DNA from 2 places in the Arthrobacter flavus genome. Region 2 is predicted to be linked to the other one. Evidence: riboswitches for the same ligand, from Rfam matches in the RefSeq annotation. Region 2 holds a riboswitch; the other holds the start of a gene.
What was found. Region 2 has a riboswitch for thiamine pyrophosphate ahead of ABD059_RS16855 (3-oxoacyl-ACP reductase). Riboswitches for the same ligand answer to the same signal wherever they lie in the genome.
Positions count from the first base shown of each region.

Region 1 (3,399 bases), on a different contig from region 2:
GATGAGCCGGCGTTGAGGGTCACGTCAACGCCGTCGAGCACCGCGGGCCCCCGCTTGGCCCGCGCTACTGACAGTCCGCTGGAGGTAAGCAGCTCCTCCCCCGGTGAGGGCAGCTGCGTGGGAACCGGCGGCTGATGACCGGGGATCCAGACTCCGGCAGCCGCCAGCCGTGCCCGGGTTGACGCATTGGTCAGTACCGTGTCCGGGGGGCCGTCGGCGAGGATCCCGCCGTCGGCCGCCAGCACCACCACCCGATCCACCACATCGGCCCACACCGCCACCCGATGCTCGACGACCACCAGGGTGGCGCCGGTGCGGTCCAGGACGCGCCCGACGGCGTCCCTGACCTCCAGCACGCCAGCCGGGTCGAGATTGGCGGTCGGCTCGTCAAGCAGCAGGAGCCCGGGCTGCATTGCCAACACCGCTGCCAACGCGAGGCGTTGCTTCTGACCGCCGGACAACGCACTGGTGGACCGGTCCAGCGGCACCTCAAGACCCACATCGTCGAGCGCACGCCGAACCCGCTCCCAGATCTGATCGCGCGGTACGGCCTGGTTCTCGGCGCCGAAGGCCACCTCGTCGCCGACCCTGGCGAGCACAATCTGAGAGTCCGGGTCCTGCAGCACCAGCCCCGCACGACCACGCACTTCGCCGGGAGGCCGGCCGTCGAGGGTGAGGGAACCGTGCTGTTCGCCCTGCCCGTCATCGCCCAGGACACCTGCCAGCCCGTGCAGCAGGGTCGACTTTCCGGACCCTGACGCGCCCAGCAGCAACACCCGCTCCCCGGGCGCCACCGTCAGCTCAATGTTCCGGACGGCCGGGGTTTTCCGGCCGGCGTGCCGCCAGCTCCAGCCTTGCGCGCTGATGCTGACGGCCGACGGCGTGTTTCCGTGGTCTGCCATACCGGTTAGACGTCAGCCGTTCGTCCGGAGGCGAAAGCCGACAACACCCCCGTTTTGGCCAGTGCACGGACTGCCAGCCAGGACAGCAGGCCAGCAATAATCACGCCCGAGATCGAGGCGAACACCACGTACATCAGCTGCCATTCGACGGCCCAGAGGGCGTTGTAGAGGATGTTCTCACTGATCGCGAGAGCCAGACCTGCGCCGAGCCCGGCGAGCAAAGCCACCCCAAGGTTCCACTTGCGGTACAGGAACAGGAGGAAAATCAGCTCGGCCCCGAGGCCCTGGATGGCCCCGGAGAGCAACGTGGTCAACCCGAATTGGGTGCCGAGCAGCGCCGAAACCGCCGCAGCCAACACCTCACAGTAGATGGCTGCTCCGGGTTTCCTGATGATCAGACCGCCCAGCACCCCCGCGATCAGCCAGCCACCCGTGTACAGGCCAGCCAACGGAGGGAACGCTCCGGTCAAGGCGGCGATGCCCGTGTAGCCGGCGGACCAGGCGAAGAACACCACCCCGACGGCGACCGCCACCACCGAGGCCACGACGATGTCGACCACGCGCCACTGATATCGGCCGCGCAGCGTCTGAGTGTTTTGAGTTACTGCAGTTGATGAAGCCATGTGAATTTACCTCCTGAGGTACAGGAGGGGAGGGTATCCGTGCCCATGGCGGGTGCCATCGGCCGGGCACCCTGAGATACTCGACTCCCTTCGCCGGTACTAGCCGGATCAGGTTCGAGGGTCTGCGGTAGGCCGCACTCTCAGCGCCCGTCCACCTGGGTGGACGGCGCTCCCCTGTCGTATGTTTAGCAACTTCAACTCTACACCTGAGAGGTTCCTACCCACCACGGCGGCCGGAGTGGGCACCGGCCGCTTGGGTGCGCCTCACCTCAACAGGAAACGCTAGGCTTGAGAAAAGAGCCACCATCGAAGGAGACACCATGAATCAGCTTGTGAAACTGCTGGGCGTAGCATTGAGCCTCGGCGCCGGCATCGCCGGAGCCAAGCTCGTGGATTTCATCTGGCACAAGACCACCGGCAAAGCGTCACCGAAGGATGAGGATGGACTTGAGAACAGCCTCCGTTCCGCCGTCGCGTTCGCGCTGATCTCCGGCGCCGTCCGCGCCGTCCTGCAGGTCCTGACCAACCGCACCACGCAGCGGGCAGCCAACCGGTTCGCGAAGACCCGCGACCTGACGTAGGTCTTACTTACGTCTCGTCGGGGCGCTCGGTCGGATTCCGACCGGGCGCTTTCTTGTTGGCGGCTTTCTCCACTACCTCGTCCAGTTCATCCATGCTGAGCAGGTCGCGTCGCAGGTGTTTGGTGCGGTATCCCGCCCGGCCCACCATGTGGGCTGAGACGGGGACGGTCAGGAGCATGAAGATCCAGCACAGCAACAGGACCGGGATCAGTGCCCAGCTACGCATCTGCAACCCCAGCGCCAGAAGGAACAGCAGCAGTCCCAGTACCTGCGGTTTGGTTGCCGCGTGCATCCGGGTGAGGAGGTCCGGGAAACGGAGCAGCCCGACGCCGGCAGCAACAGACATCAGCGCCCCACCGATCATGAGAACGGCTGTCACCACATCAATGAGAGTGTCGCTCATGTCCTACTTCCTGTCCGTGACGAACCGGGCGACGGTCACGGATCCGATGAATCCGATCACCGAGATCGCGACCAGAAGCACAATATTGTCCAGGTGCCGGTTCACTGCCATATCCACGGCTAGCGCTCCACCGATGATGGCGAGCAGCACGTCGATAGCGAGCACCCGGTCCAGGATCGAGGGGCCTCTCGCAATCCGGTACAGCGCGCACAGGGCAGCGAATGAGAGCAACAGTCCCACAATGATTACGGCGCTGGTCATTTCCGGATCCCCTCCTCACGCTCTTCGTTCTCCTGATCGAACCGGACCTCGGTCTGCAGCAGCGCCAGATCATCCCGGGTTCCCATAATCCTGATCAGCCAGGCTTCAGTGGCCCGCACATCGGCCCTGATTTTCGCCGCGCCCTCGGGCGTCTTCACATTCAGGCAGTGCAGGTACAGGGTGGAGGTAGAACGGTCCACCTCCACCACCAGCGATCCGGGGATCAGAGACAGCGCGTGTCCGGTGACTGTCACCAGCAGGTCGGACTGGCTCCGAAGCTGCACTGCGACAACCGCGTTGACAAGCCTCGGGCCCTGCGTGAGCGAGAGCCAGAACACTTCGAAACTCGCCACCACGAGCTTGTACAGAAATCGTCCAATGAACGGGACCGCATACAAGATGTTGAATCGGCCGCTGAGCTCTACCGGCGGCAGGTACAGCAGGTTGGCCACAGCGTAGGCGATCAGGCCGCCAAAAATGAGGTTCCCCGGGCTGAAGTCCTGCCACAGTGCACCCCAGACGATGACCAGCCAGATAATCAGGGGCAGTTCCGTGATGAAGGGGATCTTCTGTCGGCTCATGGCGCGCTCCCTTCGCCCAGGACCGCTTCAATGTAATCGGTGCGCTCG
Region 1 covers NZ_BAAAIJ010000047.1:343,108-346,506, forward strand. Annotated here, with positions in the region: gene ABD059_RS11650 (ABC transporter ATP-binding protein) at 1-902, opposite strand, end outside; gene ABD059_RS11655 (ECF transporter S component) at 908-1,525, opposite strand; TPP riboswitch at 1,594-1,711, opposite strand; gene ABD059_RS11660 (DUF4235 domain-containing protein) at 1,846-2,106, shown strand; gene mnhG (monovalent cation/H(+) antiporter subunit G) at 2,114-2,509, opposite strand; gene ABD059_RS11670 (MrpF/PhaF family protein) at 2,513-2,770, opposite strand; gene ABD059_RS11675 (Na+/H+ antiporter subunit E) at 2,767-3,351, opposite strand; gene ABD059_RS11680 (Na+/H+ antiporter subunit D) at 3,348-3,399, opposite strand, start outside.
Region 1: another riboswitch for thiamine pyrophosphate. It lies ahead of ABD059_RS11655 (ECF transporter S component); the one in region 2 lies ahead of ABD059_RS16855 (3-oxoacyl-ACP reductase).

Region 2 (3,399 bases):
CATGGTCGCGCCGCCAGCCACCGCCGCTGCAACGACGTCGGCTACCGGAGTAGGTTGGCACAGGCCAGTGTCAGTCACAAGGTACAGGGACAGCCGGTCCCGAAAGGTCACGGCCTCGTTCCATCGATTCATCGCGCGCTGTCCGATACGCTCACCGCACGGAGATTCACACCGGAGGCGACGTCGTCGGGTGTCACGGCAGCCAGCCGGTCGAGGAATTCGATGGCGAAGCTCCCGGGTCCGTGTGCCCGCGCCGCCGCCTGCTCCGCTGCGAGGGTGTATACACCCGTGGCCGCAGTGGCCGCGAGAACGGCGTCGTCGGTTAGAGCGGCGAAGGCAGCCATGACGGCGCCCAGCGCGCAGCCCCCACCCGTCACCTTCGTGAGCAAGGCATGCCCGTTCGCTACGACAACGGCATCACCCTCGGGACCAACCATGAGATCGTGGGCGCCTGATATGGCCACAGCCGACGACGTCGACCGCGAGAGTGACCGGGCCGCGTGTAGAGCATCCAGAGGATCGTCGGTGGAATCGACTCCGCGCCCACCAGAGCCCGCACCCGCCAACGCGAGAATCTCGGAGGCATTCCCCCGAATGATCCTCGGGCTCCGCCCCGCCAGCTGACCGGCCAGCTCCGTGCGGACAGAGAGGAATCCGACGGCCACGGGGTCCAGCACCCACGGCGTCCCGGCGGCATTCGCCGCCACCACGGCTTCGGTCATCGCCGTCTGCTGATCCCGCTGGGGAGTTCCCAGATTGATCAGGATTCCCGACGCGACGGAGGCGAACTGCCTGGCTTCCGAGGGAATATCCACCATGGCCGGCGCCGCACCGACCGCGAGGAGGACATTGGCGGTGAAGTTGGTCACCACCGCGTTGGTAACACATTGGACCAAGGGGGTGGTGGACCGTAATTCTTCGAGCAGTCGAGCACAATCAGATGATGCATGACGAACAGTCATCCACGACATCCCTTCGCTAGTCCGAACTAGATCAGGTTCAACGGGTGTCACTTCTCAGCTGCTCCTGGTGAGCAGCACCCCGTGCCATGGTCACCACCCTAACCGCTGCGCCCCAGACCTCCACAAATCCCCGCGCCAGTCCTGCCAGGTAGCGGGACGGTCTCCTCGCCGGTTACTGTGTCAGGAGCGACACGGGGTGCCGGTTTTTGCTGGCTGAGATCATACCCGTCGAACCTGATCCAGTTCGGACTGGCGAAGGGATGTCCATCCGGTCTTTTCGGTCGGTTCATGCGTCTTTTCGCCCCGATTCTCACACGACTTCAGACGGGGTACTCCATGAAACTCACCGAACAGATTGTCCTGGTTACCGGAGGTGGTCGGGGCTTGGGACGAAGCATCGTCGAGGCGTTCTCGACCGAAGGCGCCCGCGTCATCATCAACTACCGGGCCAGCGCAGCCCAAGCTCACGAGCTCGCCGCCCAGATCGGCCCGGAACGGGCATTGGCTGCAGCAGCGGATGTGACGGATCCTTTGCAGGTCGGCGATCTCCTCGAACGAGCGCGGGTGCACTTCGGAGCTCCTGTCACCACAGTGGTGAACAACGCGCTGGCATCATTCACTTTCAATGGGGACGCCCGCTCCACCGCGGCGGAGATCAGTTGGGATGAGTTCAGTGCCCAGTTCGCTGGCAGCGTCAGGGCCGGGTTGAACACCACGCAGGCGGCACTTCCGGGAATGCGCCAGCACCACTTCGGGCGCATCATCAACATTGGCACGAACCTGTTCCAGAACCCGGTGGTGCCCTACCACGACTACACAGCGGCGAAGGCGGCACTGCTTTCGCTGACCCGAACCCTGGCGAAAGACCTTGGACCCCACAACATCACCGCCAATATGGTCTCCGGGGGTCTGCTGCGCACCACTGACGCCAGCGCCGCGACCCCCGAGGAGGTCTTCGATTACATCGCCGCATCAACCCCGCTGGGTCGGGTGACCACTCCGCAGGAATTCGCCGCCGCCGTGCTCTTCTTCGCCTCGCCCTGGGCCCGGTCCGTAACCGGGCAGAACCTGGTCGTTGATGGCGGGCTGGTGATGAACTGACTAATGCCCTCGCCGGGCCCTGGGCGCAGGTCGCCGGTTCTAGACGACCCGGGGGAAAATCCGGTCCAGTTCCTGAAGTTCAGTCTCTGACGGGACCCAGCACACAGCCTCGGCATTCTGTTGAATCTGCTCCGGTTTGGTGGCTCCGGCGATCACTGACGCGACGGACGGCTGGGCCGCCAGCCAGGAGAAGGCTACCTGGAGTTCGGTCAGGTCACGGGCCCTCGCGAAGGCTCCAAAGTCGGCCAGCTGATTCCAGTCGGCGCCGTCGAGCAGGTTCGTCCGGGAGTGGGTCAGCCTGCTGCCCGCTGGAACCTTCGAGGCACTGTATTTGCCGGTCAGCAGGCCATTCGCCAGAGGGAAGAAGGGCAGCACGCCGATCCCGTAGGCTTCGGCTGCGGGGACAACCTCGGCTTCGATGGAGCGCTCGAGGAGGTTCCAGTGGTTCTGGGCCGAGATAAAGGGGGTGTATCCGCCGAGCTGGGCCACGAACTCGGCCTCGGCGATCTGCCAGCCGGCCCGGTTGGAGTGGCCGATGTACCTGACCTTGCCGCTGGTGACGAGGGCGTCCAGCGCCGAAAGGGTCTCGTCGATGGGCGTCAGCGGGTCCGGGGCGTGGAACTGGTACAGATCAATCCAGTCAGTGCCCAAACGGCGCAATGAAGCCTCAACAGCCTTCATGATGTAGCGGCGCGATCCGCGCGCACCCCAATCAGGGCCATTGGCGCCTTTGAGGTCCAAGCCGAACTTAGTGGCGATGAGCACGTCGTCGCGGTTCTTGACCAGAGCCTTGCCCAGCATTTCCTCGCTCAGGCCGGGGGTCTTTCCGTAGGAATCGGCCACGTCGAAGAAGTTGATTCCCGCATCGATGGCCGCTCCGATCACGGCGTTGGTGCCTCGCTGCGTTTCGGTGGGCGTTCCGGCGCGGCCCAAATTGTTGCACCCGAGCCCCACCACTGAAACGTTCAGTCCGGAGTTGCCGAGTCTACGATATTCAGTCATGGGACTACGCTACAACACCGGTTACCCGAGGCACCTTCCGGTGCCCCGGGTGGAATCCGGCGTGTTGGGGCTCAGGCGAACCAGATACCCATTTCACGCTGCGCCGATTCTGCCGAGTCCGAACCGTGGACCAGGTTCTGCTGCACCTTCAAGCCCCAGTCTCGGCCCAGATCGCCCCGGATGGTGCCGGGTGCTGCGGCTGTTGGCTCGGTGGCACCGGCGAGGGACCGGAAACCTTCGATGACCCGCTCGCCCTCAAAGATCGCGGCGACGATGGGCCCACTGAGCATGAACTCAACGAGTGGTTCGAAGAAGGGCTTGCCGACGTGCTCCT
Region 2 covers NZ_BAAAIJ010000059.1:394,805-398,203, forward strand. Annotated here, with positions in the region: gene thiE (thiamine phosphate synthase) at 1-111, opposite strand, end outside; gene thiM (hydroxyethylthiazole kinase) at 129-962, opposite strand; TPP riboswitch at 954-1,054, opposite strand; TPP riboswitch at 1,145-1,240, shown strand; gene ABD059_RS16855 (3-oxoacyl-ACP reductase) at 1,299-2,063, shown strand; gene ABD059_RS16860 (aldo/keto reductase) at 2,103-3,065, opposite strand; gene ndk (nucleoside-diphosphate kinase) at 3,137-3,399, opposite strand, start outside.